Regions from separate parts of the Bradyrhizobium sp. JHI2711 genome, predicted to be linked through region 2. Evidence: predicted binding sites of a transcription regulator. Region 2 holds the regulator's gene; each other region holds the start of a gene.
The links. Region 2 encodes LexA, which represses DNA repair genes until DNA is damaged. Its sites were predicted from a motif close to TGTTCNNNNTGTGTTCNG; they were not measured.

Region 1 (10,386 bases), 120 kb from region 2:
TGGCCGGGCGCGAGATCGGGGCGCATCTCGATGGTGACGGGGCCCTGCGTGGTCTCGAGGATCAGGGTGTTTTCGGTGACGCTCATGCTCGTCTCTCTTGCGTTGGGGGTGAAGTCTTGTCGGGTGACGTCTTGCGGCTGCGGAACTGGATCGCGAATGGACGTCCCGCGGCGGCGCCGGCCATTGCATCGGTAAATGGCACCGGCGTGCAGCGTTGCAACGCCTCCATCACCGCGATCCGGTATTGCAGCCGGTCGTTGTCAGAGGCCTCCGCGGATTCATAGGTAATCCTCGGATGGCCCAGAATGTTTCCGGCCCGGTTAAAGCTCACCAGGACGGTGATGTCGAGTGGGCGGGCCCTCGCCGGCGACGGCGGTCTCCAGCAGGTGCGCAGGTGCCGGAAGATGTCCTGGATCGTGTCGACCTGGGCGGCCTCCACGGCCGCAAGGGAGGTGGCGAGCAACAGCACCGCGGCAACCAGCAGGAGCCTGCCACCGCGGCGCGCCATGGCCGCGCCTATTTGATGTCTGAGGCGACCTGCACCTTCACCATCTTGTCGGGATCGGTGACGGAGCCGCCGGGCGAGCCGGGGGGCGCCTTCTTCAGCTTGTCGACGACGTCCATGCCCTGCACCACCTCGCCGATCACGGTGTACTGGCCGTCGAGGCTGCCGCCGTCGGCGAACATGATGAAGAACTGCGAGTTGGCGCTGTCGACGCTGTCGCCGCGCCGGGCCATGCCGACGATGCCGCGGGCAAAATGCACCTTGGAGAATTCCTGCTTCAAGTTCGGGTATTTCGAGCCGCCGGTGCCGTTGCCGTTCTGGCCGTCGCCGGTCTGCGCCATGAAGCCGTCCATGACGCGGTGGAACGGCACGTTGTTGTAGAAGCCTTCGCGCGCCAGCTGCTTGATGCGTTCGGCATGCTGGGGCGCGATGTCGGTCCTGAGCTTGATGACGATGCGGCCCTTGGTGCTGTCGATGACGATGGCGTTGGCCTTGTCGAGATTTGCCGGCAATTGCTGCGCCACCGCCGGCGCCGCGAACAGAAGCGCGGCAAGAACTGCGAGAATTCGGATCATGACAACTCCGGATCAGAGAGAAGAGGAAGCGCGCCGTTTTCAGGCGAATTTGGCCTTGAGCTGTGCCGCGACCTGCGGCGGGACGAAGGCCGAGACGTCCCCGCCCATGCCGGCGATCTGGCGCACCAAAGTGGCGGTGATCGGGCGGACCATGGGAGAGGCCGGCAGGAAGACCGTATGCACCTCCGGCGCCATGGCCTCGTTCATGCCGGCGAGCTGCATCTCGTAATCGAGGTCGGTGCCGTCGCGCAGGCCCCGGATCATGATGGTCGCGCCGTGCTTGCGCGCCGCGGTCACCGACAGATCGTCGAACGTCGTCGCCTCCAGCACGCAGCCGGCCTGCGCCGCGATCGGACCGCAGACGTCCTCGAGCATCTTGAGGCGCTCCTCGGTCGAGAACAGCGGCTTCTTGCCGGGATGCACCCCGATCGCGACCACGAGCCTGTCGCACAAGGAAACGCTGTGCCGGACCACGTCCAGATGGCCGTTGGTGATGGGGTCGAAGGAACCTGGGTAGAAGGCGATGCGCGGCATGGCCCCGTCCTACCGCGCCCCGCCCGGGCCGGCAAGCCGGGCAGGTTCCTAGCCCGTTTCCGGTCCAGCCCCTCCGAAAATGTCCCGTTGGGCGTCAGCGGCAGCCGGTTTGTTTCGTCTCGGGGCGGCCACGAAACAAAACGGAGCGCGAACGAAACCATTTCCCACATCGGCGAAGACGTCCGGAAACTGGCCATGGTTACTAATCCGGCCAACGAATGACGGGCCGCGTACTGGGCGTAGGCGGCCGCATCACAGGGGACTGTCATGATCAAGACCATTTCAGCGATCGCTCTGTCTGCGTGTGTTGCCGCGGCCCTCACCCTCCTGCCCGGCTTTGCTCCGAAGGTCGAAGCCAGCGTGCCGCAGCCGCTGGCCAAGAGCGACCGGCTCGACATCCGCAGCATCGGCCGTGACTGCTCGCAGCAGGCCTGGCCGAACTTCGAAGCGTCCTGCCTGCGTAGCGCCGGCACCAAGGCCAACGTCCGCGAGGCCCGCCTCGTGACCGCCAACCGCACGCCGTAATCGGATCTGTCAGGTTCGCGTCGGGCGGGTCCCTCAAGACCCCAGGAACATTTGTGACGTCTCGTCGCAGACTACGCGACGCTCGCGCCCGTCGGAATGGCCCGACGGGCGCGATCTCGTTCAGGGGCACTATCGGCTGCGAGGAACGGCGGGTGGATGAGTCCCGATTCGCCAGCCTCTATTCCCCGTTCGCTCCATTCCCGTTCTCGGCCTCTTCCGTGATGTGCTCGACTGACACCACGTGCTCGTCCTCGGCGGTGTCGAACACGATCACGCCTTGCGTCGAGCGGCCGGCGATGCGGATGCCTTCGACCGGGCAGCGGATCAGCTGGCCCTTGTCGGTGACCAGCATGATTTGATCCGCCTCCTCCACGGGGAACGAGGCGACGAGATTGCCGTTGCGGTGGTTGACGCTCATAGCGACGATGCCTTTGCCGCCGCGGCCGGTGGTGCGGTACTCGTAGGACGAGGTCCGCTTGCCGTAGCCGTTGACGGAGACGGTCAGCACGACCTGCTCCTGCGCCGACATCTCGACATAGCGCTCCTGCGGGAGCTGGAAGCTGCCCGAGGTCTCCTCGGCCTCGGCATCGGCCGGCGCCTCGTCTGCGGCGGCTTCGCCCGCGACCGCGCGGCGCATCTTCAAATAGGCCGAGCGCTCGTCCGAGGTGGTGTCGACGTGGCGCAGGATCGCCAGCGAAATCACCTTGTCGCCTTCGCCGAGCGCAATGCCGCGCACGCCCATCGAGGTGCGCCCGGTGAATACGCGCACATCGGTGACGGGGAAGCGGATGCACTGGCCGCCCGCAGCGGTCAGCAGCACGTCGTCGCGCTCGGTGCAGATCTGCACGTCGACGATCGCCTCGTTGTCGTCGAGCTTCATGGCGATGATGCCGGAGCGGCGGACGTCAACGAAGTCGGACAGCTTGTTGCGCCGGACGTTGCCGCCCGTGGTCGCGAACATCACGTCGAGCTGGCCCCAGGTCGATTCATCCTCCGGCAGCGGCATGATGGTGGTGATGCGCTCGCCCTGCTCCAGCGGCAGGATGTTGATCATGGCCTTGCCGCGCGCGTTCGGCGCGGCCATCGGCAGCCGCCAGACCTTTTCCTTGTAGACCTGGCCGCGCGAGGAGAAGAACAGCACCGGAGTATGGGTCGAGGCGACAAAGAGCCGGCTGACGAAGTCCTCGTCGCGGGTCTGCATGCCGGAGCGGCCCTTGCCGCCGCGGCGCTGCGCCCGGTAGGCCGACAGCGGCACGCGCTTGACGTAGCCGGCGTGCGAGACCGTGACGACCATGTCCTCGCGCTGGATCAGGTCCTCGTCCTCGACCTCGCCCTCCTGCTCCATGATCACGGTGCGGCGGGGCGTTGCGAACTCGGCCTTCACCTCGGCAAGCTCGGTCTTGATGATGTCCAGGATGCGCGCGCGTGAGCGCAGGATCGCGAGATAGTCGCCGATCTCCCCGGCGAGCTTCGACAGCTCGCCGCCAATCTCGTCGCGGCCGAGCGCGGTGAGACGTGCGAGACGCAATTCGAGGATCGCCCTCGCCTGCTCCAGCGAGAGGCGGATCGTGCCGTCCTCGTTGATCCGGTGACGCGGGTCATCGATCAGCGTGATGATGTCCTCGACGTCGCGCGCAGGCCAATCGCGCGTCATCAGGGTGTCACGGGCCGCCGCCGGTGTCGGCGAGGTGCGGATCACCTTGATGATCTCGTCGATGTTGGCGACCGCGATGGCGAGGCCGACCTGCTCATGGGCGCGCTCACGCGCCTTGCGCAGCTTGTACTTGGTGCGCCGGGTAACGACCTGCTCGCGGAAGCCGACGAAGATCGTCAACATATCCTTCAAGTTCATCGTCTGCGGACGCCCGGAATCGAGCGCAACCGCGTTGACGCCGAAGCTCGTCTGCAGCGGGGTGAACTTGTAGAGCTGGTTCAGTACCACGTCGGGCACGGCGTCGCGCTTGAGCTCGACGACGACGCGATAGCCCTCGCGGTCGGACTCGTCGCGCAGATCGGAGATGCCCTCGATCTTCTTTTCCTTGTAGAGCTCGGCGATGCGCTCGACCATCGTCGCCTTGTTCACCTGATACGGAATCTCGGTGATGACGATCGCCTCTCGATCCTTGCGAATGGTCTCGAACGTGACCTTGCCGCGCATCACGATGGAGCCGCGGCCGAGATGGTAGGCGCTGCGGATGCCCTGGCGTCCGAGGATGATGCCGCCGGTCGGGAAATCCGGGCCGGGAATGATGTTGATGAGCTCGTCGATGGTCAGCGAGGGATTGTCGATCAGCGCAATACAGGCGTCGATCACCTCGCCGAGATTGTGCGGCGGGATGTTGGTCGCCATGCCGACGGCAATGCCGCCCGCGCCGTTGACCAGCAGGTTCGGGAACCGCGCCGGCAGGACCACCGGCTCCTTCTCGGAACCGTCGTAATTGTCCTGGAAGTCGACGGTGTCGCTGTCGATGTCCTCGAGCAGCTTCAGCGCGATCTTGGTCAGGCGGGACTCGGTGTAGCGCATGGCCGCCGCCGGGTCGCCGTCGACCGAGCCGAAATTGCCCTGCCCGTCCACCAGCAACTCGCGCATCGAGAAGTCCTGCGCCATGCGCACCAGCGCGTCGTAGATCGCCTGGTCGCCATGAGGGTGGTATTTACCCATGACGTCACCGACGATACCGGCGGACTTCTTGTGCTTCTTGTCGGGCGTGAAGCCCTGCTCGTTCATCGAGAACAGGATGCGCCGATGCACCGGCTTCAGGCCGTCGCGCGCATCGGGCAGCGCGCGCGACACGATCACGCTCATGGCGTAATCGAGGTAGGACTTCTTCATCTCGTCGAGGATGGAGACGGGGCGAATGTCCGAGGGTTGCGCCGGCTGGTCGCCGGGCTTGTTATCGTCGTCAGCCAAGGGGAAATCCGGTGAGGTTTTATCTGGGAATCATATAGCGCATCACACCCCTGATAACCACCCTTGCCGAGCTTTGGGGAAGCGCTTTTTCCCACTGTTTTTCCAGAGACTTACGCCCTTCGCGCCACGGCCGCGGACGGGGCCGGAACGGACTGGGCGGAACCGGCTCTCACGCCCCGAAAGTCACCCGGTGCATGATGCGCCCAGGCACCAGCGTGAACAGTCCCGCCACCACCAGGGCGCCGAAGAAGATCAAGATCATCATCCGCCGGTGGTCGGCGACGCGATGGGTGCGCGCACGCCATACCGCCAGCGGCAGCACCGCCAGGGTGAAGATCGACAAGAAATGGATCGGGCTGAACGGCCCGACCAGACGGATCTCGTGGATCCAGAACGACGAGGCGGCCACGAACACCATCAGCACCACCCAGATCCAGCCGATAGTCCGGTGCGGCAGCGTGCCCTTGGGGGCGGAGAACTGGAAGAGGCCAAGCACAAGGGCGGCCATTGCGGCAAAGGCATGCAGCGGGACCACCGGCGCGGCCTCAAGCAGCGGCGCAAGGCTCATGCAGGGCTTCCTCGTGTCCGGCGGAGGCGCACATAAGCTTAGGCCGGAAAAGCCGTGGACCAAAGAACTGTATTTATGTAGCAGGAACTCTCGGAAGCCCGCCCGAGAAGCACCGACCAATCATTCCCGCCGATACCTGCCCGATCGTCTCCGAGAGCGGCAAAGTGACCAACGTCCTTTTCGTCTGCAGCGCCAATCGCCTCCGCAGCCCTACCGCCGAGCAGGTGTTTTCGACCTGGCCGGGGATCGAGACCGACTCGGCCGGCATTTCGAACGGCGCGGACGTCTTGCTGTCCGCCGAGCAGATTGAATGGGCCGACGTCATCTTCGTCATGGAAAAGACCCACCGGACCAAGCTGAACCGGAAATTCCGGTCCAGCTTGAACAACAAGCGGGTCATCTGTCTCGACATTCCGGACGACTATGAATTCATGGATCCTGTCCTGGTGCGGATCCTTGAAAACCGAGTCGGCCGTTATCTGCGCCGAGACTAGCCGCCTCTTCCCAAGTCCTAGAACGGGATATCGTCGTCCATGTCGCTGTTGCGGCCGCCGCCGGCGGCAACGGGACGGCGCGGCGCGCTGCTGACGGGTCCGGAGGAGCCGAAGTCGCCGCCCGGCTCGTCGCCGAAGCTGCCACCTCCGCCGCCGCCACCGCGGCCGTCCAGCATCGTCAGCGTTGAGTTGAAGCCCTGCAGCACGACCTCGGTCGAGTATTTCTCGACGCCGCTCTGGTCGGTGTACTTGCGGGTCTGGAGCGCGCCTTCGATGTAAACCTTTGCGCCCTTCTTCAGATACTGTTCGACGATCTTGCAAAGCGGCTCAGAGAAGATCACGACGCGATGCCACTCGGTCTTCTCCTTGCGCTCGCCGGTGTTCTTGTCGCGCCAGGTCTCCGAGGTCGCGATGCTCAAATTCGCGATCGGCCGCCCGTCCTGGGTGCGGCGGATTTCGGGATCCTTGCCGAGATTTCCAACCAGAATGACCTTGTTGACGCTTCCCGCCATCGCCGCTCTCCACTCCGAATGCCACTGAATTTCAAAAGGGCGAATCCGCTGCCCGCGTTCCTCTGCGCCCGCTAGGGCGACCCTATACGCTTGCGGACACCGATCAGCCTGCCACCCCCAAGGTTATCCCCACATATAGCATCGCGCGCACGTTTGTTCCAGATTTGTTCTTCATCATGGGCGGGCAGACATTTTCCCGCGTGCCGCGAAAAACGTCAGCCCCGAATGGAACCTTTTCGAGTTCCCTTGAATAGGAAAAAACTCTTAACATTCATCAAGATGGAACCTGTCAATAGTCTGGCGAGTGTGGCTTTCCGGAGACGGACTCTGCCCTTTCCTTAGGCTACCTTTGCCTTGGAATTGATTCATATGGGTGTCGCGTCTGATCAGCCGCTTCAGGGACTTTCATGAAGCGGACGAAACTTGGGGAGACTGCAATGAATAAGATTCTTTTCGGCGTAATCTGTGCAATGGCATTGGGGCTGTCGGCTCCGGCAAGCGCGGCGGATATGGCTGCGCGTCCCTACACCAAGGCTCCGGCCCCGGCGGTCGCCGCGGTTTACGACTGGAGCGGCTTCTACATCGGCGTCAACGGCGGCGGCGGCACGAGCCGCAAGTGCTGGGACTTCGTGACCCCGGTCACGGGCGTTCTGGTGGCTGAAGGCTGTCACGATGCGACCGGCGGCACGGTCGGTGGTCAGATCGGCTACCGCTGGCAGTCGGCCAATTGGGTGTTCGGCCTCGAGGGCCAGGGCAACTGGGCTGACTTCTCGGGGGACAACGTCAGCCTCCTCTTCCCTGGAAGCGCTTTGGTCACCGGTGATCGTAACCGCTCTCACATCGATGCTTTTGGCCTGATCACGGGCCAGGTCGGTTATGCCTGGAACAACGTGCTGCTCTATGTGAAGGGCGGCGCCGCCGTAGTCGGGGACAAGTACGACGTCTATGCCGCGCCTGGCACGCCTGGCGCCGGCACGCTGCTGGCGTCGGCTCGCGAGACCCGCTGGGGCGGCACCGTTGGCGCCGGCCTGGAATTCGGATTTGCTCCGAACTGGACGCTCGGCGTCGAGTACAACCACATCTTCCTCGGCGACCGTACGATCGCCTTCACGACGCCTGCGGGCGTTGCCTTCGGGAGCGATCGCATCAGTCAGGACGTCGACATGGGTCTAGTCCGCCTGAATTATCGCTTCGGCGGCCCGTTGGTCGCGAGGTACTGATATCCCACCTATCGTGAGCGAAACGAAGGGCCGGCCCCAGCGCCGGCCCTTTTTTTTGCAGCACGACGGCTGGACGTAGATAAGTCAGCAACCATCACCTTTTCCGCTGTTGTGGCTTTTCGGAGACACAACTTGCGGCTTTGGTGGTGTAAAGACGGCGTCAGTTGGGCCGTTTGAGTCCGCTGCCCTTCCGCCACGGAAGGCAACAACAGAAACTGGGACTGGGATTAAGTTGAAAATGAAGAAGGTTTTGTTGGCTTCGGCCTGTGTATTCGCCCTTGCGGCCCCCGCTTCGGCTGCTGATCTGGCAGCCCGCCCCTACACCAAGGCCCCCGCGCCTGTGGCCTCGGTCTACAACTGGACCGGCTTCTATCTCGGTATCGTCGGCGGCGGCGCCTGGGAAAACAGCTCCGATGATCCGCGCATGCAGGGCGGTTTCGTCGGCGGCACCGTTGGCTACAACTGGCAGACCTCCAACGTCGTGTTCGGCATCGAAGCTGATGGCGCGTGGGCTGACGTAAACGCCTCGGCGACCGGTCTTGTTGATTTTGGTGGCGCCCTCGTTCCCACGACGGTCAGTTCGCGTATCGACGCGCTCGGCACCGTGCGTGGTCGCATCGGCTGGCTCGCTTCCCCGAGCGTCCTGCTGTACGCCACGGGTGGTTACGCCTGGATCAACAACAAGATCAGCGTCAGCGCGCCCCCCGTTCTGAGCCTCTCGGAGAGCCAGTTCCATTCGGGCTGGACGGTCGGCGCGGGCGTCGAGGCGATGTTTGCTCCGAACTGGTCGGTCAAGGGCGAGTACCTCTATCGCAGCCTGGGCGGCGAGACCTACTTCTCGGGCGTCTTCCCGGTCAACACCGGCACTCTCGACCTCCACACCGTGCAGGTCGGCGTGAACTACCACTTCGGCGGCCCGGTCGTCGCCAAGTACTGAGCTTCGTCTCTGACGCATCATCGTCACGAAAGGCCGGCCTCGCGCCGGCCTTTTTGTTTGTTGCGGCCGCCCGTTCGCTCGCGTTTTCGGAGGGATGTGACCTCTAGGTGACACAACCTTTGGCTTCAATGGTGTAAAGCAATGACGTTGCTTGGGTCATAAGTCCGCTGCTCTTCCGCTCTCCGGAAGACCGGAATGAGAAATGGAAGTGGGGAATGGATATGAAGAAGCTTTTGCTGGCTTCGGCCAGCTTGTTCGCACTCAGCGCGTTGGCACCGGCCTCGGCGGCCGATTTGGCGGCCCGCCCCTACGCCAAGGCACCGGTGGCGCCGATCGCGGCGTACAACTGGAGCGGTTTCTACCTCGGCGCCAACGCCGGCGGTGGCTGGAGCCGCAACTGTTGGGATCTCACCAGTGTCGGCCCCTTCGTGGTCGCTCCGGCGGTGGCCGAAGGTTGTCACAATGCGACCGGCGCACTCGTCGGCGGCCAGATCGGTTATCGCTGGCAGTCCGCCAACTGGGTGTTCGGTCTCGAAGCCCAGGGCGACTGGGCTGACCTGAAGGGTTCGAACATCAGCTCGCCTGCCGCGCTCGCGCCGCTGGTGAACGAGACCAGGATCGACGCCATCGGCCTCTTCACTGGCCAGGTCGGTTATGCCTGGAACAACGTGCTTTGGTACGTGAAGGGCGGCGCTGCCGTCACTCACAACAAGTACACTGGTAGTTTTGGCGGCGTTACGCTCGACACCGCGAACGAAACGCGCTGGGGCGGTACCGTCGGCACCGGCATAGAATTCGGCTTCGCTCCGAACTGGTCGGTCGGTGTCGAATACAACCACCTGTTCATGGGCAGGCACAACGAGACCTTCACCTTCCTCGGCGTGACCACTCGCACCGACAGCATCAAGCAGGACGTGGACATGGCTACCGTTCGACTCAACTACACCTTCGGTGGCCCGGTGGTCGCGAAGTACTGATCACGATCGACGTCACATCGTCACGAAAGGCCGGCCTCGCGCCGGCCTTTTTGTTTTGGCTGGGTGCTCCGCGAGCGGTTCCGCGCGTTCCTGCTGCCAGATCCCGCCAGCACGCCAACAATCCGTTGACGATTCGCAAGTCCCACTGGAAATCCGCCGCCGTTCTTCCTACGTTCGCTGCCATACCCATCGGCGCCGATCCCGGTTCCGGGCGCAGCGCGCCTTTTTTGTTGGCGCGATCGCGCACCTTTGGGCTTCCTTGAGGGCAACTCGGATGGATGAAGTGATCAAGGCGAAGCGCCAACAACAGAACGCGGGCTCCAGCCTGCGCGCAATTACGATCCGCGGCGCGCGCGAGCACAACCTCAAGAATATCGACGTCGAGATTCCCCGCGACAAGCTGGTGGTGTTCACCGGGCTATCCGGCTCCGGCAAATCCTCGCTCGCCTTCGACACCATCTATGCCGAGGGCCAGCGCCGCTACGTCGAATCGCTGTCGGCCTATGCCCGCCAGTTCCTGGAGATGATGCAGAAGCCCGACGTCGACCAGATCGACGGCCTGTCGCCGGCGATCTCGATCGAGCAGAAGACGACGTCGAAGAACCCGCGCTCGACCGTCGGCACCGTC
Region 2 (10,386 bases):
CGGCGAAAGGCGGCTTCGATCTCGGCGTCAGACGCAAATTGCCGGAGGTTCGCCTGCGTGAGCCCCTCGAGGACCGCCGCAAGATGACCGGGATCGACTTCCTCAGCCTCCTCTCCGGCGTCGCTCAACGCCAACATGGCGCGTGCAATCTCGTCCTGGCTATCCGCAGGAAGCCGCCGCACGGCCTTCAGCGCCTTGTCGAGCAGTTCTGTCATTGGCAGAAGATAAGCCGGGTCGAGACCAAAAGGAAGTGTGGTTCCTGGCTGGCAAGGGAGGCCTTTTGCTTCAGCTCCTCCGCTCGGCTAGAACTTGCCGACCCAGTCCTGATTTGTTGCGGAGTTCGCCCGTGGCCCTGATGCCGGTTTCTGACGCGCTTGCCGCGGTGCTGGCCGGCGTCGAGCCGCTGGCTGAACAGATGGTTTGCCTCGACGAGGCCTACCATCGTGTGCTCGCCCGCGATGTCGCGGCGCGGCGCACGCAGCCGCCGGAGGCGATGTCGGCGATGGACGGCTATGCCGTGCGCACGGCCGACGCGGCAAACGATTCGAGGTTGACCGTCGTCGGCGAGGTCGCGGCGGGCCGGCCGTTCGCGGGAAGCGTCGGCCCCGGCGAAGCCGTGCGGATCTTCACCGGCGGCGTCGTTCCCGACGGCGCCGATGCCGTCGTGATCCAGGAGGACACGGCTGCCGACGGCAAACATGTGACGATCAAGGAAGCCGCCATTTTCGGCCGGCACATCCGCCCTGCAGGCGTCGACTTCCGCGAAGGCGACGTGCTGCTGCGCAAGGGAATCCGCCTCACCGAGCGCGATCTCGCCCTCGCCGCCGGAATGAATCATCCGCATCTCGCCGTCATCCGCCGCCCGAGGGTTGCCGTTCTCGCCACCGGCGACGAGCTCGTGATGCCGGGCACCACGCCTGGTCGCGGCCAGATCGTCTATTCCAACGGCTATGCCCTGCATGCGCTCGCCCGCAGCGAGGGCGCCGAGACCATCGACCTCGGAATTGCCGCCGATACACTGGAGGCGACGTCCGCCGGCATCCGCCGCGCGCGCGAGAGCGGCGCCGACATCCTGATCACGACCGGCGGTGCCTCGGTCGGCGACCACGACCTGGTCCAGCAGGCGCTCAAGGGCGAAGGCATCGCGATGGCGTTCTGGAAGATCGCGATCCGGCCGGGCAAGCCGATGATGCACGGTCGGATAGGCGCGATGCGCGTGATTGGCCTGCCCGGCAATCCCGTGTCGTCCTACGTGTGCGCCTTCCTGTTCATGGTCCCCTTGATTCGCGCCCTGTCGGGCCGTTCAGCGATTCATCATCGGCGCGAGCGCGCCGTGCTGGGCCGCGATCTCGCCGCCAACGACCAGCGCGAGGACTATCTGCGTGCGCGGCTGGAGGAGCGCGACGACGGCACGCGCGTCGCCCTTCCGGTCAGCCATCAGGACTCCTCCCTTCTTGCGAATCTCGCTGCGGCACAGGTACTTCTGGTGCGCGCACCGTTCGCGCCGAAGGCCGAGGCCGGCACGCCTTGCGAGGTGCTCCGGCTGCCCGTCTGAGCCGCCCAGCCACACGCATTCCGCGAGCTTGGCCGCGTTCACCATAAATTAAGCAGTTGCGGAACACATATCGAACATATAGTGTCCGTTCATGATTTGTTTCGAGGATGTAGCGGCTTAGTGCCGACTTCATCGTGTCGGAATCGAACGACATCAACCGGGGGACTTTGGTCGAGATGTTGACGCGCAAACAATACGAGCTTCTGCGGTTCATCAGCGAACGTCTGAAGGAAAGCGGCGTGCCGCCGTCCTTCGATGAGATGAAGGATGCGCTCGACCTGCGCTCGAAGTCAGGCATCCATCGCCTGATCACTGCGCTCGAGGAGCGCGGCTTCATTCGCCGCCTGCCCAACCGTGCCCGTGCCATCGAGGTGATCAAGCTGCCCGAGCTCCAGGCCGCCGCCGGCAATCGCCGTGGCTTCACCCCGAGCGTGATCGAGGGCAATCTCGGCAAGGTGCGCGCGAGCTCCAGCCCGCCTGCGGACGATGGCGAGCGCCCCGTCGCGGTACCCGTGATGGGCCGCATCGCCGCCGGCACGCCGATCGAGGCGCTGCAGACCCGCAGCCATACCATCAGCGTGCCGCCGGACATGCTCGGCTCGGGCGAGCACTACGCGCTCGAAGTGCGCGGCGATTCGATGGTCGAGGCCGGCATCCTCGACGGCGACATGGCGCTGATCCAGCGCAACGAGACCGCAAATACCGGCGACATCGTGGTGGCATTGATCGACGACGAGGAGGCCACGCTCAAGCGCTTCCGCCGCCGCGGCGCCTCGATCGCGCTCGAGCCCGCCAATGCCGCCTACGAGGTCCGCATTCTTCCGCCGAACCGCGTGAAGATCCAGGGCAAGTTGATCGGGCTTTATCGGAAGTACTGATACCGGAAGTCTCAAGCGCCGCGCGCGCTTCGATCGGCATCGGCGATCCAGGATCGGAGCGGATACTTGTCCGCTCCGGCCGGATGGTTTGTCTGGTTCTGCGCCAGCTGTCCGGTCCATCTTCCCGCGCGACATTCGCCCGTGCAGGCGCGCAGCAATCTCTCTCTGCTTCGCCGGTAGAGTTGTGCCGGCAGTGCTGATAGCTGCGGCCAAATGCAAGGACGCGAGGTTTGTTCCTATCGAATCCGGGAAAGATAATGTGATCGCGTGCTGCGAACGCGAGCCGCAGATTTGCCCATAACCGAGCAGAGCGTTGTATGCTTCCACTCTGATAGAGGCCTGCGCCTCGAAAGAGACGCGGGTCGCTATCCCAGCATGAGGAGCACCCGATGTGTGACTACAGCCTGCATGCCGTCGCGACGCGCCCCGCCGAAGTCGGCGAGACGATCGTCACGACAACCTTCCGCGGCACCTCGACGCGCGGTTTCGCTTCCGAAGCCGATCCCTCCGTCGCGGTCTGTCTGCTGCCGGGGACGGAGCTCGCTTTCGCCGACAATGTCCGCTACGACAACCGCTGGATCTGGACGCGCACCGTGAACTCTCGCGTCGGCAAGTTCGGCAAGATCGACCCGCACATTCCCGATCGCCATCATGACGCGATCGAATTCCCCGACGGCAAATACGTGCTGGTGACGCAGCTCGTCGAAGGCCAGCGCGCGACCGTGCTGCAATTGCCGGTGACGCAGCCAGCCCCCGAGCGCGAGCACAAGCCGCAGATCGTCGCCGACACGCGGCCCACGATCACGCGCCTGCCGATCGGCTGACGCCCTTCGGCCGACAGGCCGAGCCCGGGATTGAAATTGCCGTCGCCGGCCGAGGCCGGCGAGCCCGGTAAGTTTGTGTTTCAGGACATTCGATCGGCGAGCCCACCGCCGCGCCTCGTCGTCGCACGAAGTTTGGGCCGTGCTGCCCGCATTTTGAACGTCCGCTCCGCAGCCAAATGACCGATGCTGTCGTGGTTTGAGGCGGCGGACACGCTCGATGAAGACCTTCATTCGCGTCGTTGAACTCTGGGTACCCGAACGGACGCGCATGCGGCTGGAATTCGGCGGCGGCCTCTACGACGATGGGCTGTCCGCGTTCAAAGCCGTCAGCGAAGAGCTGCACTTCGGATATGACGAGGGACTTCCAGGCAAGGCCTGGGCCTGTGGCCACCCCGTCATCCTCACGAAATTCGCCAACTCCTATTTCAAGCGGACCGATCAGGCCGCTGCGGCCGGCCTCACCTGCGGCGTGGCGGTGCCGGTGTTCGCGGGCGAATTCCTGCAAGCCGTGCTGGTGCTGTTCTGCGGCGACGACGAGGCGCATGTCGGCGCGATCGAACTCTGGCACAACGATCCTGATCTCTCGCATGAGATGGGGCTCGTCGATGGCTATTACGGCACCGCGGACATGTTCGAATTCAACTCCCGCCACACCAGATTTCCGCGCGGCTTCGGCCTGCCCGGACGCACCTGGAAGGCGGGCCTGCCGCTGATCATCAAGGACTTGCACGACGCCAAGAGTTTCCTGCGCTGGGAGGATGCCGCCAAGGTCGGGATCAATCTCGGCGTCGGCGTGCCCTACCGAACCGGTACCGACCAGACCTGGGTTCTGACATTCCTCTCCGCGCAGGCAACGCCGATTGCACGACGCTTCGAAATCTGGGTCCCGAACGAGGACCGTTCGGCGCTGGTCTTTCGCGCCGGCGATTGCAGCGCGCAGACCGACCTCGCCGCACGCTATGCGGCGCAGTCCATCGCCAGGGGCGAAGGCAGCATCGGCGGCGCCCGGGCCGCCGGCATGCCCGCGCTCAACGACGATCTCACCTGTGACGGCTCGATCGCCGGCTCCGAAGCCTGCGCAGCCGGGCTGAGCCGAATGGTGGCCCTGCCGGTTATCGGCAACGGAAGGCTTGACGCCGTGCTGGCCTGGTATTTGTGATCCGCGTCAATCGTCGGCCTGCAAGTCGGCCTCCGATGGCGTTGCGTCCCGGTTGCGGGGCACGGCCGCCTTCGGCACGAGGCTGCCGTCGAAATCCCCCTCGCCGGCGCCGGCCGGCAGCCAGGGACGGCTTGCTCCCCTCGTCCTCACCGCCTGCACCGAAAAGCCCTCGCCGCGTCTCGTCAGAGCCAGTGCGCCCTGACTGGCAAGACGCGCCCGATCGACCACCATCGCCGCGCAATCGGGTGGCGCAGGCCGCGCCGTCACCACCAGCGCGGAGCGGCTGCAATCATCGGCCAGCGCGTCGATACGCGTCGCCAACGCGATCAGTCGTCCGTCCGCGAGCGGCGCCACGCAGCCGGACTCGTCACACGACACCCCGCTCGCCAACGAGGCGTTGCCGGCATCGCGCGGATCGGCATCGGCAGCCAACCACTCCTTCAGCAGGAAGCTGTCCTTGCTGGCGCGGATCACCTGCAAGCGCCCATCCCCGCCCCGGACCGCGACGCTCGCGCCATCCCCGGCAATCAGGATATCGGGCTGCCGCACCGACAGTCCCCAGAGGATCGCTGCCAGCAGCACCAGGGCGCCGGACCAGCGCAAGGGCGTGCGCAACAGGCCCATCACGATGAGCCCGAGGCTCGCTGCGATCAGCGGCGCGATCCCGAAGGCGGGAATGCGGCCGACGGCGCCCGGCAGGGCCGCCACCCAGCGCGCGACCAGGACCATCCACTCGATGCCGATCCCCATCAACCACCAGAACACGCCGTCGAGCCCGAAGGGCGCCGCGAGCAGCCCCAACAGCCCGGCCGGCATCACCAGCGCCGAGACCACCGGCATGGCGCCGAGATTGGCGAGCACGCCGTATGGGGTCACGCGATGGAAGTGGAAGGCGGCGTATGGCGTGGTCGCGAGCCCCGCGATCAGCGAGGCCAGGAACAGCATCGCGATCTCCCGGCCGCCCCACAACGCGATCCGCGCAGTCGCGGAATGATCGGGCGATGCGAGCAGGTTCGGCATGCCGATCTGCACCAGCGCCACCAGCCCGAGCGTTGCCGCAAACGACATCTGGAAGCTTGGATGCACCAACGCCTCCGGCGCGACCGCAAGCACGATCAGCGCGGCAACCGCCAGCGTGCGGAAGGTGATGGCGCGGCGGTCGACCATCACTGCGATCAGCACCACCGCCGTCATGAAGAACGATCTTTGCGTCGCAACCTCCGCGCCCGACAGCAACAGGTAGAACGCGGCCGCGACCAGCGCCGCGGCGGCCGACCATTTCTTGATGGCAGAGCCGGCCGCCAGCCCCGGGATCAAGGCCAGCAGCGCGCGCACCGCGAAGAAGACGACGCCGGCGACGACCGCCATGTGATAGCCGGAGATCGACAGCACATGGCCGAGTCCCGAGACGAACATGGCATCGTTCACGGGCGCGGTGATCGCATCGCGCCGCCCCGTGAGCAGCGCCGTCGCAATCGCGCGGTTGTCGCCTTCGAGCGTTGCGCGGATGCGCGCGTCGATCGCGTCGCGCAGGCCCTGCATGAAGGCGGCATAGCGCAGCCGCAGGCCGCCGCCATCCGGCGGTGTGGACGCCGTGATCGCGCCCATCACGAAGCCGGAGGCGCCGATGCCCTGGAAGAACATGTCGCGCGAGAAATCATAGCTGCCGGGGCGCACCGGCGAGATCGGCGGCATCAGCCGCGCCTTCAATTGCACGAAGCTGCCGACCTCCGGCGCCGTGCCCTTGCGCACCGAGAGGCGGACGCGCTCGAGCTTGACGTCGCTGCGCTGCGCCTCCATCGCGCTGACGCGCAGCACGAAGCGATCGGTGCGCTCGCGGATGTCGCGCGCTTCCACGAAGCCCGACAGCGACACCGAATAGAGCGGTTTTGCCAAAACGGTGTGCGCGATACGCGCGGTCTTCCAGGTCGCCACGGCAAAACCAGCCGCGACCGCCGCGAGCATGATGGCGGGCGCAAACAGCCGGCTCCGCCGGAGCAGCACCGCGCCGAGCATCAGCGCGATGGCTGTGGCGGCAACCACCCACAGCACCGGCTCATGATCGGCGGCGAAATAAAGCGCAATGCCGCCGCCGAAGGCGACCGGCACCCACGGCAACAGCCGGCCAGGCCCGGCCTCGCCCCGAGCCCATTGGCGCAGCGTCTCGATGATCGCCGGCCAGATGCCAAAGCCCACCGGCGCAAAACCGCCGGCCGGGGTAGCGCGGCCGACCGGCCACGTCCCGGCAACTCCCTGGGACCGTCCTGGCCGGCCCGGCTCCGCCATTCCCCTGCACCTTACGATACGCGACGGCTGCGGAGGCTACCGGACCGTGCGGCTGCACGAATAGCGGTACGGATCGGGAACAGGCGAAGAGCGCCCTACTTTTCTCCGGGCTGGCGCCCGTTGCTAGATCAGCGGCGCCTGCGAGGAGGCGTGGTGATTGACGATCTTCCACTCGCCGTCCTCGCGGATGATGACCCAGCTCATTTTGACGACGAGATCATCCCGCTCGCCCGCGAGATCGAACGTGATCTTCGCGGCCATGTTGATCAGATCAGGGCCGGCCTGCGCGGCGTGCACATCGGAGAACGCGGCGCTTGGCCTGCGCCAGCGCGGCAGGCCGTTGAAGTATTCGGCGACGCCGTCCCGGCCGCGATAGAGCTTCGGGTTGGAGCCGAAGAAGAATGCGTCCTTCGCATAGAGCGAGGACAGCGCGGCCGCATCGAGCGTCGCGAAGCCGGCGCACCATTTCGCGATGATGGCGGAAACGATGGCGTCGGCCTCGCTGCTCATGTCCTGCTCAGCCCTTCTCAACCCTTGGCGACTTCCTTCGCGAACGTGTCGCGCAGACCGATCGTGCGCGAGAACACCGGCTTGCCGGGCGTCGAGTCCTTGTCACGCACGAAATAGCCCTGGCGCTCGAACTGCATCGGCTCGGTCGAATTGCTCTCCGCAACGGACGCCTCGACCCGCGCATCGGCGAGGATCTCCAGCGAGTTCGGGTTGAGATCGGTCGCGAAGTTCGAGGCATCCGGGCTCGGATTGGCGAACAGCTGGTTGTAGATGCGGATCTCCGCCGGCTTGGAGGCCGCCGCCGGCAGCCAGTGCATGGTCGCCTTGACCTTGCGGCCGTCGGGCGCGTTGCCGCCCTTGGTCGCGGGATCATAGGTGCAGCGCAGCTCCACCACCTCACCCTTGTCGTTCTTGATCACGCCGGTACACTTGACGAAATAGGCATAGCGCAGCCGCACCTCGTTGCCAGGCGACAGGCGGAAGAACTTCTTCGGCGGGTTCTCCATGAAGTCGTCCTGCTCGATATAGAGCTCACGGCCGAACGTGATCTTCCGCGTGCCGGCCGAGGGATCGTCGGGATGATTGATCGCCTCGAGCTCCTCGGTCTGCCCTTCCGGATAATTCTCGATCACCACCTTGAGCGGCTTCAAGACCGCCATGCGCCGCTGCGCCGTGCGGTTCAGCTCCTCGCGGATGCAGAACTCCAGCATGCCGACATCGACCACGCTGTTGGCTTTGGCGACGCCGATGCGCTTGACGAACTCGCGAAGTGCAGCCGGCGGCACGCCGCGGCGACGCATGCCCGCCATGGTCGGCATGCGCGGATCGTCCCAGCCCGCGACATGGCCGTCGCGGACGAGCTGGGTCAGCACGCGCTTGGACAGCAGCGTATAGGTGAGATTCAGCCGCGCGAATTCGTACTGATGCGGCTGTGAGGGCACCGGCAGCTTCTCGATGAACCAGTCGTAGAGCGGTCGGTGGTCCTCGAACTCCAGCGTGCAGATCGAATGCGTGATGCCTTCGATGGCATCCGACTGGCCGTGGGCATAGTCGTAGCTCGGGTAGATGCACCATGCGTTGCCGGTGCGCGGATGGTGCGCATGCAGGATGCGGTACAGCACTGGGTCGCGCAGATTGATGTTGCCCGCGGCCATGTCGATCTTGGCCCGCAGCACGCGCGCGCCGTTGGGGAATTCGCCCGCCTTCATGCGGCGGAACAGGTCGAGGTTCTCCTCCACGGAGCGTTCGCGGAACGGCGAATTCTTGCCGGGCTCGGTCAACGTGCCGCGCGAGAGGCGGATCTCCTCCTGGGTCTGGTCGTCGACATAAGCGAGGCCGTCGCGGATCAGCTGCTCCGCCCATTCGTACAGGCGGTCGAAATAGTCCGAGGCGAAGAACAGGTTCTTGCCCCAGTCAAAGCCGAGCCAGCGCACGTCGGCCTGGATTGAATCGATATATTCCTGCTCTTCCTTGACCGGGTTGGTGTCGTCGAAGCGCAGGTGGCAGCGGCCCGGAAACTCCTGGGCGACGCCGAAGTTGAGTGCGATCGACTTGGCGTGGCCGATATGCAAGTAGCCGTTCGGCTCCGGCGGGAACCGGGTCACGATCTCCTTGTATTTGCCCTGATCGAGGTCGGCCTGGATGATGTCACGAATGAAATCGCGCCCAACCTCAGCTGCCACCGGTTCTATCATTACGAAAATCCTGTAGGGAAATCAGCGGTCCTTCTGCCAAATTCGCGTGGCCGCGCCAAGAGCTTACAAGAGCTTAAGCAAGGCCTGCCGGGTCCGCCGTCGCCCTTTAGTTATGTCCCGTTCCTGCTATACACCACCGCCTCCAATGCATAGGCCCTGCCAAGAATGTCCGATTCCGTCGTCACGCGCTTCGCTCCCTCGCCGACCGGCTTCCTCCATATCGGGGGCGCCCGCACGGCGCTGTTCAACTGGCTCTATGCCAAGAAGCACGGCGGCAAGATGCTGCTGCGGATCGAGGACACCGACCGGGAACGCTCCACGGAAGCGGCGATCGGCGCCATCCTCGACGGGTTGAAGTGGCTCGAGCTCGGCTGGGACGGCGAGGTCATCTACCAGTTCGCCCGCGCCGCCCGGCACCGCGAGGTCGCCGAGCAGCTGCTCGCCGATGGCAAGGCCTACCGTTGCTACGCCACCGCCGAAGAGCTCGCCGCCATGCGCGAGAAGGCGCGCAGCGAGGGGCGCACCCGCCTCTATGACGGCATGTGGCGCGACCGCGACGCGGCCACGGCTCCGAGCCACGTCAAGCCCACCATCCGCCTGCGCGCGCCGCAGACCGGCGAGACCGTGATCGAGGACCAGGTCCAGGGCCGCGTGGTCTGGCAGAACGAGAACCTCGACGATCTCGTCCTGCTGCGCGGCGACGGCAACCCGACCTACATGCTCGCCGTGGTGGTCGACGACCACGACATGGGCGTCACCCATGTGATCCGCGGCGACGACCACCTGATCAACGCCGCCCGCCAGAAGCAGATCTACGATGCGATGGACTGGGAGCTGCCCAGCATGTCCCATATCCCGCTGATCCACGGCCCGGACGGCTCGAAACTCTCCAAGCGGCACGGCGCGCTCGGCGTCGATGCCTACCGCGCGATGGGGTACCTGCCGGCTGCGCTGCGCAACTACCTGGTCCGGCTCGGCTGGAGCCACGGCGACCAGGAGATCTTCTCGACCGAGGAGATGATCGACGCGTTCGATCTCGGCAGCGTCGGCCGCGCCGCCGCCCGCTTCGATTTCGCCAAGCTGGAAAACCTCAACGGCCACTACATCCGCCACGCCGACGATCAATCGCTCGTGAAGATGTTCGAGGACGTGCTCGACCACGTCGTGCCGAGCCGCGACGAGATCAAGGCCAAGTTAAACGACACCACGCGCGCGCAGCTGCTCAAGGCCATGCCGGCGCTCAAGGAGCGCGCCAAGACATTGATCGAGCTGATCGACGGCGCCCATTTCATCTTCGCCGACCGGCCGCTGGCGCCGGATCCCAAGGCGCAGGCGCTGTTGACGCCCGAGAACCGCAAGCTGATCGGCCAGCTACATTCCGCGCTGGAGAAAGTCGAGACGTGGAGCGGCGCCACCACCGAGGCCGCGCTGCGCGCCTTTGCCGAGGAAAATAGTCTCAAGCTCGGCGCGGTCGCCCAGC
Region 3 (10,386 bases), on a different contig from region 2:
GCCCAGGTCCGGGTTGGGCGGGTCGGCCTGTCACGGCCGGAATTGGCACTCCTGTTCTGTGACCTGGCGCTGCTGACCTGCCTCATCGTGGTTCCCAATCCGTTCGGAGCCTCGCACTGGCCGGTCGCGATGCAGTACCATTCCGGCAACTTCATCTATTTCTTCGTCCTGCTCGCAGGCGCCACTTTGGCCTATACTTGGCGGACCGTCATTGCGGTCGGCATCTGGACAGCTGCGCTCTGGATTGTCGGCATAGCCTGGGTCTGGTGGCAACCCGATCGCGATCCTGCGCTGACGGCCCGCATCGCGGCCGCAACAGGCAACGATGAGCGCTTGTTTGCGATGATCTCGCCGAGCGAGATCGTGTTCCACGTTCGCGTCCAGGAGATCGTCGTCTTCATGATCGTGGCCGTGACCTTGGCGCTCGCGGTCCGCCGCAGCAACGTCCTCTTGATCCGGCATGCCGCGGTGGAGCGCGAGCGCGGCAACCTCGCGCGCTACTTTTCACCGAATGTCGTGGCGGAATTGTCGAAACAGGACGAGCCGTTGAAGCAGGTGCGCACGCAACACGTCGCGGTGCTGTTCGTCGACATCGTCGGCTTCACGGCCTTTGCCGATGGACGCTCGCCGCAGGAGGTTGTGCGGACGTTGCGGGAATTCCACGGATTGATGGAGCAGGAGGTTTTCCGCCATAGCGGCACGCTCGACAAATATCTCGGGGACGGATTGATGGCAACGTTCGGCACGCCCTTTGCCGGCGAGCACGACGCCAGCAACGCGCTGCGATGTGGCCAGGCGATGATCGCGGCGGCGGAGAGTTGGAACGATCAGCGGGCAGCGTCAGGCGAGCCAAAGCTGCATGTGAGCTTTGGCTTGCATTATGGGCCGGTGGTGCTCGGCGACCTCGGGCAGACCTGTCTGGAATTTGCCGTGATCGGCGCGACCGTCAACGTGGCAAGCCGTCTCGAGGCCTTGACCCGCACCCTGGGCTGCGCGCTGGTGGCAAGTGACGACCTCGTCAGCCAGGCGAAGGCCGAGCTGGGCGGCGCAGCCGCAACGTTTCAGTCATTGGAAGCGCGAGAGGCGCGGGCGGTCCGCGGCATTCAGCAGCCGATCGCGATCTGGACCCAGCCGCGCGGCGCGTAGAGCCGAACTCCCGCGGCCTCAGGAAGCCAAACAAAAAGCCCGGCCAAACGGCCGGGCTTTTGATTGCTTGCGTTCGGTGCCGGCTTACGCGGCCTCGTCGGCGACGGTGCTGTCGTCGCCATCGGTATCGTCGGTATCACCCTCGGCATCCGTGTCAGCTTCGCCCTCGGCAGCTTCCGCCTTGGCATTGCGGCGCGGGCTCTTGGCGAGCTGCGCCTCGATCTCCTTGACCGCTTCGGTCTCGGTCGAGTGCTGCACCACCGCGATCTCGCGGGACAGGCGGTCGAGCGCCGCTTCATAGAGCTGGCGTTCCGAGTAGGACTGCTCGGGCTGCGATTCCGAGCGATAGAGGTCGCGCACGACTTCCGCGATCGCGACGATGTCGCCCGAATTGATCTTCGCTTCGTATTCCTGGGCGCGGCGCGACCACATGGTGCGCTTGACGCGGGCGCGGCCCTTGAGCGTTTCCAGCGCCTTCTTGACCAGCGCCGGATCGGACAGCTTGCGCATGCCGACATTGGCGACCTTGGCGGTCGGCACGCGCAGCGTCATCTTGTCCTTGATGAAGTTGATGACGAACAGCTCGAGCTTCGCACCGGCGATCTCCTGCTCCTCGATGGCCAGGATCTGGCCGACGCCGTGAGCGGGATAGACCACGAACTCGTTGGCCTTGAAGCCCTGACGCTGGGTCACGACCTTCTTTTCCTCGACCTTCGGCGCAGCCGCGGGCTTGGCAGCCGGCTTGGCGGCGACGGGAGCCTTGGCGGGCGCAACGGCAACAGGGGCCTTCGTCGCGGCGGGCTTGGCAGCGGGGGCCTTGGCAGTCACAGGCTTGACATTCAAAGGCTTGGCGGCAGCAGGCTTGGCAGCGGTCGCTTTCGCGGCCGGTTTGGCAGTCTTGTTAGGCATTGCGCTTCTTTTGTTCTTCGAGGACTTTGCAGCCGGCGCCTTCGTCGCGGTCCGACCCTTGGATGCGCTACGGCTGGCCGCGGCGACTTTTTTGGCCTCCTTATGGGAAGCCCTCGCTGAAGTACTCTTTTTACGCGTTTTCTGTGACACAGCCTGCGCGCGGAAACTGCCACGCCCCTGTTCGACATTTGGTTTCACGGGAACCCAGAGGGGCCAACGGGGCTGACGGGGTTCGGCTTAATGTGCCCAATATAGCACATTTCCCGCAAAAATCAATGATTTAGGGGTCTTGAGGGCTGGTTTTCGGCGGCAGCGCCGCTATTAGGGTTAAGTTTGGGCGCGAATTAGTCCCCAGAGCCGGGGTTCGGAGAAAAATATTTCTCGAACTTGCCTTCCATGCCGTCGAATTCCTTGGCGTCGGCAGGTGATTCTTTCTTCTGGGTGATGTTCGGCCAGCTCTTGGCGTAGTCGGCGTTGACCTGGAGCCACTTTTCGAGGCCCGGTTCCGTGTCCGGCTTGATGGCGTCGGCGGGGCATTCCGGCTCGCACACGCCGCAATCGATGCACTCGTCGGGATGGATGACGAGCATGTTGTCGCCCTCGTAGAAGCAATCGACCGGGCAGACCTCGACGCAGTCGGTGTACTTGCACTTGATGCAGTTTTCAGTGACGACGTAAGTCATCCAACGCTCCGAAAAGCTCTTTTAGAAGTCGCGGCTTGCCTAGCGCGGATGGCCGGGCGCCGCAAGGTCGGGAAAGCCCGATCATGACGGCTTTGTGTGTTTGATCGACCAAGAAATGAATAGAAAGCGCAATTAATTGCGCGTCCCGAGCTCCTCGTAGAGCACGCGAGCCGAGGCGGCATCGCCACGGCGCTCGTTGAAGGCGGTGACCTTCAGCACGCGCACGGTGCGATCGAGCGCGATGGTGAGGACGTCGCCAAGCTTGATCGCATGGCCCGGCGATGTCTCGCGCACGCCGTTGACGCGGACATGGCCGGTGACGACGAGCTCGGCCGCGGAGGTGCGCGCCTTCACCACGCGCGCGTGCCACAGCCATTTGTCGATGCGCTGCCGCTCGGTCGTCGTCGTGGGATTACTCCTTCCGCCCCAGCTGCTCTTTCAGCGCGGCGAGCTTGGCGAAGGGCGAGTTCGGATCGATCGGACGATCGCGCTCGCGCGGGTTCGCGCTCGAGGCGTAGGGACGCAGCGAGGGACCCGACTCGCGATCACGGCGGTCGCGGCCCTTGTCGCGGTCGCGGCCGCGATTGTCGCGGCCCTTGTCGCGATCTCCGCCGAACTTCTTGTTGTCGCGGTTGCGATCGCGATCCTTGTCGCGGTCCCCCTTGCCCTGGAAGCTGCGATTGCGGTCGTCGCGACGCTCACCACCCTCGCCGCCTTCACGCGGCTTGCGGAAGTCGCGGCCGCCATCGCGGCGATGGCCGCCGCCATGACGATGGCCCGGCTTCGCGCCGTCGGCGGCTTCGCCGGGCGCGGCGCTCGCTGCATCGGGTGCAGCGCCGGGCCGCGGACGCTGGTTGTTGTGACGCTGATGGCGATGGCGCTCGTGGCGCGGCTTGCGATCTTCGTGACGACCGGCAGGGCGCCAGACCTCGACCAGCTCAGGCTCGGCCGGTGCGACTGTTGCCTCAGGCGCGGCAGCATCGGGGGATGCAGCAGCTTCCGTCGCGGCGGTCTCGGCGGCAGCCGCTTCGAGGCCGGCAGCCTCGGCGGGCGTCGCAGCCTCTTCTGCGGGCGGCGCGATTCCGGGGGCGTCCTCGGGCGTGACGGGCGCTTCCGGAGACGCTTCCAGCGCCGGCTCCTCCTGAGCCTCCGCAGGAGCGGGGTCGTCGTGCGGCTCCATGCCGGGCGCGTCTTCGACGGTGACGGCTTCGGCCGTAGCCTCAGCGGCCGGGGTCTCAGCCGACAGGCCGGCAACGGCTTCCGCTGCAGCCTCGGTCGAGGTCTCCGCGCTGCCTTCAGCGGGCGGCGTCTCGGCCGCGACGGTCTCAGTGACGATCTGCTCGGTCACGACCTGCTCGGCGACCACAGGCTTCGGCGGCAGCGGCGGGCGCTTCTCCATGCGATAGCCGAGCGCGCGTAGCACGGAGGCGAAATCCTCGCCGGCAGATCCGGTGAGCGAGGTCATCGCCTGCGTCACCACGAAGCTGCGGCCGTCGAACGCGCCGGCGGGCTTTTCGCCCGGCGAATTCTCGCGCCACGCCAGCGCCGGGCGGATCAGGTCGGCGAGGCGCTCCAGAATGTCGACGCGCACCGCGCGCTCGCCGGCCTGCTTGTAGCCGAGCACGCGATAGGCATCGCGCGGCAGCGCCTTGTCGACCGGGAACGAGGTACGCCCCGAGGAGGCCAGATGCTGCGCGCCCGAGAGCGCGGAGAGATCGACATTGTCCTGCTTCAGCGCCCAGAGCAGTGCGGCGAGCGCACGCGCGGCGGGCTTGAGCAGGCCGGGGAAATAGATGTGATAGGCGCCGAAGCGGACGCCGTATTTGCGCAAGACGGCGCGCGAGGACTGGTCGAGATCCTTCAGCTCGCTGGCGATCTTCGGACGCTCGAGCACGCCGAGCGCCTCGACCAGCTGATAGGCGATGCCGCGGGCAATGCCGGTGACGTCCTCGGCCTTCGACAGCTCGAACATCGGCCCGAGCAGCTTTTCGATGTGGGTCTTGAGCCAGAGCTCGAGCCGCGCCTGCACCTTGTCGCGGGGGGCGCCGGTCAGGCGCTCGTCCGAGATGATGCGGATGCGCGGATGCAGCGCCTCGTCTGCGGCGGCAAGGCGCGCCATGGCATCGCCGGTCCAGCGGATGATGCCTTCGGACGTGAGCACGAACTGCTCGTCCGGCGCATTGCCCAGCTTTTCGGCGCGCGCGTTGATCTCGCCGGCGAGCACCGCTTGCGCTGCAGCCTGCAAGGCTTTCGCATCGGAGCCGGCTTCCGCCGCATCCGGTGCAAAGGTGAAGCCATCGAGGCGGCCGATGACATGGCCTTCGACGATGACTTCGCCGGTCTTGCCGATTTCAGTATTCAAGCTCGTGTTCTCCCGCAGGCGGCGCATCAATACACTGGTCCGGCGATCAACGAAACGCTCAGTCAAGCGTTCATGGAGCGCATCCGATAATTTATTTTCGACCTCCCGCGCGATCCCCTGCCAGCGTTCCGGGTCTTTCAGCCAGTCCGGGCGGTTGGCGACGAAGGTCCAGGTGCGAATCTGGGCGATTCGGGCCGACAGCGTGTCGATGTCGCCGTCGATGCGGTCGGCCTGGGTGACCTGGGACTCGAACCAGGCATCGGGAATGCAGCCCTTGCGCATGAGGAAGCCGTACAGCGTCGTCACCAGCTCGGCATGGGCGGCCGGCGACAGCTTTCTATAGTCCGGGACCTGGCAGGCTTCCCAGAGCCGCTCCACGGCAGCCTTGCCATGCGCGATATCGCGCACCTCGCCGTCGCGGGCGGCGTGATCGAGCACGCGCATGTCCTCGGCGATCGGCGCGCGCGTCAGCGTCTCGTGGCCGGGGGCGAGGTTCAGCGAGACCTGGAGCGCGCCGAGCGAGGAGAAATCGAGCTTGGAATTGCGCCATTGCAGCACCTTCACGGCATCGAAGGTGTGGTTCTGCAGCGCGTTGACGAGCTCGGGCTCGAACGGCGCGCAGCGGCCCGTGGTGCCGAAGGTGCCGTTGCGGGTGGCGCGGCCGGCGCGGCCTGCGATCTGCGCGAATTCGGCCGGCGTCAGGCGGCGGAACTGATAGCCGTCGAACTTGCGGTCGGAGGCGAAGGCGACGTGGTCGACGTCGAGATTGAGGCCCATGCCGACGGCGTCGGTGGCGACGAGATAATCGACGTCGCCGTTCTGGAACATCGCGACTTGCGCGTTTCGTGTGCGGGGCGAGAGCGAGCCCAGCACCACGGCGGCGCCGCCATGCTGGCGGCGGATCAGCTCGGCGATCGCATAGACTTCATCGGCCGAGAACGCGACGATCGCGGTGCGGCGCGGCTGGCGCGTGATCTTGCGGTCGCCGGCGAATTCGAGCTGCGACAATCTGGGCCGCGTGATCATGGAGACGCCCGGCAACAGGCGCTCGATGATCGGGCGCATGGTGGCGGCACCTAACAGCAGCGTCTCGTCGCGGCCGCGGCGGTTGAGGATTCGATCGGTGAAGACGTGGCCGCGCTCGAGATCGGCGGCGATCTGGATCTCGTCGACGGCGAGGAAGGAGACGTCGATATCGCGCGGCATCGCCTCGACGGTCGAGACCCAATAGCGCGGATTCTTCGGCTTGATCTTCTCCTCGCCGGTGACGAGCGCGACGCTGGCCTCGCCGGCTCTGTCGGCGATCTTGTTGTAGACCTCGCGCGCGAGCAGGCGCAGTGGCAGGCCGATCATGCCCGAGGGATGCGCCAGCATCCGCTCGATGGCGAGATGGGTCTTGCCGGTATTGGTCGGACCGAGCACCGCAGTGACGCCCGCGCCGGGGGCGCGCTCGGAGGCGAAGGGGGAGGAGGAAAAAGCCATGTCTATCGGATTAGGTAATGGCGATTTGGGCGAATGTCAGTGCTATCCGGGGCGGAGAGGGGGCTGGCTCTTCGTTCCTCATCCTGAGGAGCGCGTCAGCGCGTCTCGAAGGATGAAGGCCCGGCTGGTGCTGCTGGGCGAGCCAAGCCCCTCGCCCTTCGAGACGGCCGCTTGCGCGGCCTCCTCAGGGTGAGGGGCACACCGCGGGCGTGAAAACGCCCGCCCCAAATCCCGCGCAACTGTCTCACTTTGCGACGCTTTTCCCGTTCGCTTTAAGCTTCGGAACGACTCTAGAACGAATCGCGGCCGAATCGCTGACTCCCCTGTGAGTCCCGTTCCGTTCACGCAACATGTCGCGGGACTCGTCTTGGTCGTGCACTAGATGGAGTTTTGCGGGAGCGCACAAGCGCGCGGGTTGGTTAAAGCTGGGGATGGGCTCGAGTCGAATCAGAATCGGGGAGGAGTCAAATGGATTCACTGCGGCGGGGCTGGCCAAACAAAGAGTGCGAAAACAACCCCATGCACAGTAGGTAAGTCGTTGAAATCATTAGGGCGCGCTTTTGGGCTCCCATTTCGCTCGTCATTCCGGGGCGCGACGCAGTCGCGAGCCCGGAATCCATCGCGCAACCGTCTCTGCGGCCTGATGGATTCCGGGTTCGCGCCAAGGGGCGCGCCCCGGAATGACGGCGGAGAGAGCGGTGCGGCCTCCTTGCCTACTGCGTCTTCGCGACCCTTGGCGGCTGGGGCGACGTGATGAAGCTGGTGGCTTCCAGCATGGCCGGGCCGAGCGGGGTCGGCACTTTCAGCCAAAACGGGACCAGGATGCGCGTGCCGGCGATGGGGGCGAACGCGATCTCCATGTTGCGCTGGGCGGCGAGGTATTTGATCACGGGCCGGTCGGGGATGTAGCCGGCGATCGGCACGAAATAGATCGCGCAGACCACGACCGGGCCCTTGTACCCCTTCTCCGCCTTCACGGTCTCCATGCGCTTGAAATCGAGCTTGAGCTCGTAGCGCATGCGGCCGTCGAACACGGGCGCGGAGCTGTGGCAGGCGTCCTGCGAAACGGGATCACCGGTGCCGGGCACGCGCAGCAGCGAAGCGGTCATCGGGTCCCAGACGCCGCGGCGGTGCGCCTCGGTGACGACGATGCGATCGGGATCGACCGGCGGCTCCGGCAGGATGGCAAAATCCTTCACATTGCCCTTGTCGAGGGTGATGCGGATCTCTTCGGTCTTTTTCTGGGTGGTGGTGGAGGCCTGGTAGCCGGTCGCAACCAGCGCGCCACCAACGACGCGCCCCTGGCTGGCGCCGGTGCCGGACCCGCCCGTGAACGACTTCAAAAGCCCGGTGGTGCCGCCGGCGGCCGCCGCCGAGAACACGTCGTCCTGGATATCGATGTTCCAGGCGCCCTTGCCGACGGGAATGCCCGCCAGCGTCGCCTCATATTGCGCTTCGAGCTTGCCTTGCGCCGCCGCGGGCGCTGCGCCGGACGCCAGGCCCAGCACCGCCGCGAGGCCACAAAGCGCCATCAGCCGGCCGGCCAAGGGGACGTCCAAGCGGACGCCCCGACACAGACAGGCTGAGCGCAAGACTTGCGCGAAATGAAGCGTTGTCGGCACGAAACAATCCAATCAGAGCGCGATGTGCTGTTACTTAAGCCAAAACCGGCGGCAAACAATGTGTCGGGGCGTGCAGCCCCGGGAACTCCACCGGACTCTTCGACGGCGAATACGCCCTTTATGTGATGGTAAGGCGCGACAATCATTGCCGTTTTGGTGATCGGGCGGTAACGGGGGCGTTCCGAGCTCTCCCCACCTCCGCCGTCATGCCCCGCGAAGGCGGGGCATCCAGTACGCCGCAGCGCCTCTGGTCAGCCGCGCCGCCGCGGCGTACTGGATCGCCCGCCTTCGCGGGCGATGACACCGAGGCTGGGGCGCGAGATCCCGGGTTCGGGCTCTGCCCGCCCCGGGACGACGGGCCAAAAACGGCCCGTCGCCTTGACGTCCCGCCCCTTCCCCCCTATACGTCCGCCCGCTCCCTGCAAGGACGAAAGAATTTGCCCCAGTGGCGCCGAAATGGCGGCCGCACTCGTTGGGGGTTCGAACTAAAGGATTTATGCCATGTCTCGCCGCTGCGAACTGACGGCCAAGGGCCCCCTCGTCGGCCACAAGGTCAGCCACTCCAACATCAAGACCAAGCGCCGCTTCCTGCCGAACCTCGTCAACGTGACGTTCATCTCGGAAGCCCTCGGCCGCAACGTGCGCCTGCGCGTCTCCACCAACGCGATCAAGAGCGTCGACCACAATGGCGGCCTCGATGCCTACCTGCTCAAGGCCAACACTGACGCGCTCTCCCCGCGCGCCGTCGAGCTGAAGCGCGCCATCCAGAAGAAGGTCGGCGACACCCAGCCTGCCAAGCAGGCGAGCTGAAATTTTTCAGAATCGGGCGGGGGCTAAGTTGCGTCGCGTGGCGTAGGCTTAGCCAGTAGAGTTTGAGTAGCGGCCGGATCGGAAGATCCGGCCGTTTTTGTTTTTGGGCGTCCTCCCGACTGTCGTGGTTCTCGTTAAGCAGCCGGCATAGGTCTTTCCGCTCACCTTGGTTTCAGTATCAAAACGAGTTCTTGCGCATCGACACGGGCGTTTCGGCCCGCCTGATTTCCGCGTTGATCGCTCGTGCCACCAAGGCTGCTAAAGCGACTTTGAACAACCTTGCACTCCACCCGAAACTCCTCTGACGCAATGTCTGAAATGAGAGAACCGGAGAGACCATTCGAGCACGCGTGATTAGGGAATGTTAAGATTGCCTTTGCACCCTGCCCTGCGATCGTACGAAGCAGTCGCTTAAGCGCCTCCGTGGACTCCGATCGCACACTGTAGCTGGACCGAGGCCTAAGTCTTTCCGGAGGATAGCGTCCGACGCCAGATACTTGGCCCGCTCTGCCATTCGCGACAGATTCAAGCACATGATAAAATCTGCTGTAATGAACTCCAGAATAGGGCGGATCCAGAAACGCGAGATCCTTCTCAGTCAAATTTGCCGCCACCAGATTTGCATCGCGCTGCACCGCCTCGCCTGCTTGCTTAGAAACTAGAGTGCAAAGCGCATCCAGATTTAACCGCGTTCTCTGCACTAGATCTCTCGACCAGGCCTCTGCTAAAAATCGCTTGGCCGTCCTTGTTGGCTGAAACGGTTGCGCGGTATGTCCAGGGCTAGCAGCACAAAAACTGGCAGCTCCGATCAATGATGCGAGAGCAACGTCACGCGCGCTTCCTCTTGGAGCAGTAGCGCGCAAACCGTCGATCCAGACAGCTTGGCGGGCGCTGAAATAGTGCCCTCCATATGCGTTAGTTAGCGGAACATCCTCAGCGGCCTCACACCAATCGCGGTGCCGCTCAACAATTTGCCGCGTAACTCGCCCATCCAGCGCTGGCACGGCGCCGAGCCCACGAACTCGTTCATTGGCCCGGGCAAACCATGCCCGCCAAATTCGATCGCTATCCAAAGACTGTCGTCGCGCAATGATCGCATTGGCGAGAACGACGCTATAGTTCTGAAGGTCGGAAGCTAAAACTGGAACATCATAATTCAACGCTACGTGACCAGCCACCGATGCGGACCCCGTGAACAGATCAACAAATCTCCCAACACCATAGAGTTCGCGGCTAAGCACCTCGCCTAACCCGTTCCGGAGCATCGCTCTCTTGGAGCCCATGTACTTCATGAAGTGTTAGTCGACCGCGTCAGGTTGCCATACTCCAGAGCGCGACTCTTTCGCAGCTTCCCAAAGAAATAACCGCCTTC

Region 1: the regulator LexA is predicted to act here: its motif matches at 6,779-6,796, upstream of ACTEK7_RS02335 (single-stranded DNA-binding protein).
Region 3: the regulator LexA is predicted to act here: its motif matches at 6,863-6,880, upstream of ACTEK7_RS15555 (helicase-related protein).

What each region holds. Positions count from the first base shown of each region.
Region 1 is NZ_JBPZPT010000001.1:480,975-491,360, reverse strand. Features, by position in the region: gene ACTEK7_RS02375 (peptidylprolyl isomerase) at 1-86, opposite strand, end outside; gene ACTEK7_RS02370 (hypothetical protein) at 83-508, opposite strand; gene ACTEK7_RS02365 (peptidylprolyl isomerase) at 517-1,080, opposite strand; gene coaD (pantetheine-phosphate adenylyltransferase) at 1,120-1,614, opposite strand; gene ACTEK7_RS02355 (hypothetical protein) at 1,882-2,139, shown strand; gene gyrA (DNA gyrase subunit A) at 2,318-5,050, opposite strand; gene ACTEK7_RS02345 (DUF2306 domain-containing protein) at 5,220-5,618, opposite strand; gene ACTEK7_RS02340 (low molecular weight protein tyrosine phosphatase family protein) at 5,783-6,112, shown strand; gene ACTEK7_RS02335 (single-stranded DNA-binding protein) at 6,130-6,624, opposite strand; gene ACTEK7_RS02330 (outer membrane protein) at 7,062-7,844, shown strand; gene ACTEK7_RS02325 (outer membrane protein) at 8,083-8,781, shown strand; gene ACTEK7_RS02320 (outer membrane protein) at 9,003-9,758, shown strand; gene uvrA (excinuclease ABC subunit UvrA) at 10,033-10,386, shown strand, end outside.
Region 2 is NZ_JBPZPT010000001.1:362,480-372,865, reverse strand. Features, by position in the region: gene ACTEK7_RS01790 (hypothetical protein) at 1-215, opposite strand, end outside; gene ACTEK7_RS01785 (molybdopterin molybdotransferase MoeA) at 347-1,555, shown strand; gene lexA (transcriptional repressor LexA) at 1,732-2,433, shown strand; gene ACTEK7_RS01775 (hypothetical protein) at 2,823-3,257, shown strand; gene ACTEK7_RS01770 (GAF domain-containing protein) at 3,475-4,416, shown strand; gene ACTEK7_RS01765 (ComEC/Rec2 family competence protein) at 4,423-6,702, opposite strand; gene ACTEK7_RS01760 (SgcJ/EcaC family oxidoreductase) at 6,826-7,212, opposite strand; gene ACTEK7_RS01755 (glutamine--tRNA ligase/YqeY domain fusion protein) at 7,230-8,906, opposite strand; gene gltX (glutamate--tRNA ligase) at 9,072-10,386, shown strand, end outside.
Region 3 is NZ_JBPZPT010000002.1:647,157-657,542, reverse strand. Features, by position in the region: gene ACTEK7_RS15575 (adenylate/guanylate cyclase domain-containing protein) at 1-1,146, shown strand, start outside; gene ACTEK7_RS15570 (CarD family transcriptional regulator) at 1,231-2,055, opposite strand; gene fdxA (ferredoxin FdxA) at 2,400-2,738, opposite strand; gene ACTEK7_RS15560 (RNA-binding S4 domain-containing protein) at 2,871-3,122, opposite strand; gene ACTEK7_RS15555 (helicase-related protein) at 3,151-6,582, opposite strand; gene ACTEK7_RS15550 (DUF3108 domain-containing protein) at 7,296-8,114, opposite strand; gene rpmB (50S ribosomal protein L28) at 8,706-9,014, shown strand; gene ACTEK7_RS15540 (DNA adenine methylase) at 9,176-10,297, opposite strand; gene ACTEK7_RS15535 (hypothetical protein) at 10,326-10,386, opposite strand, start outside.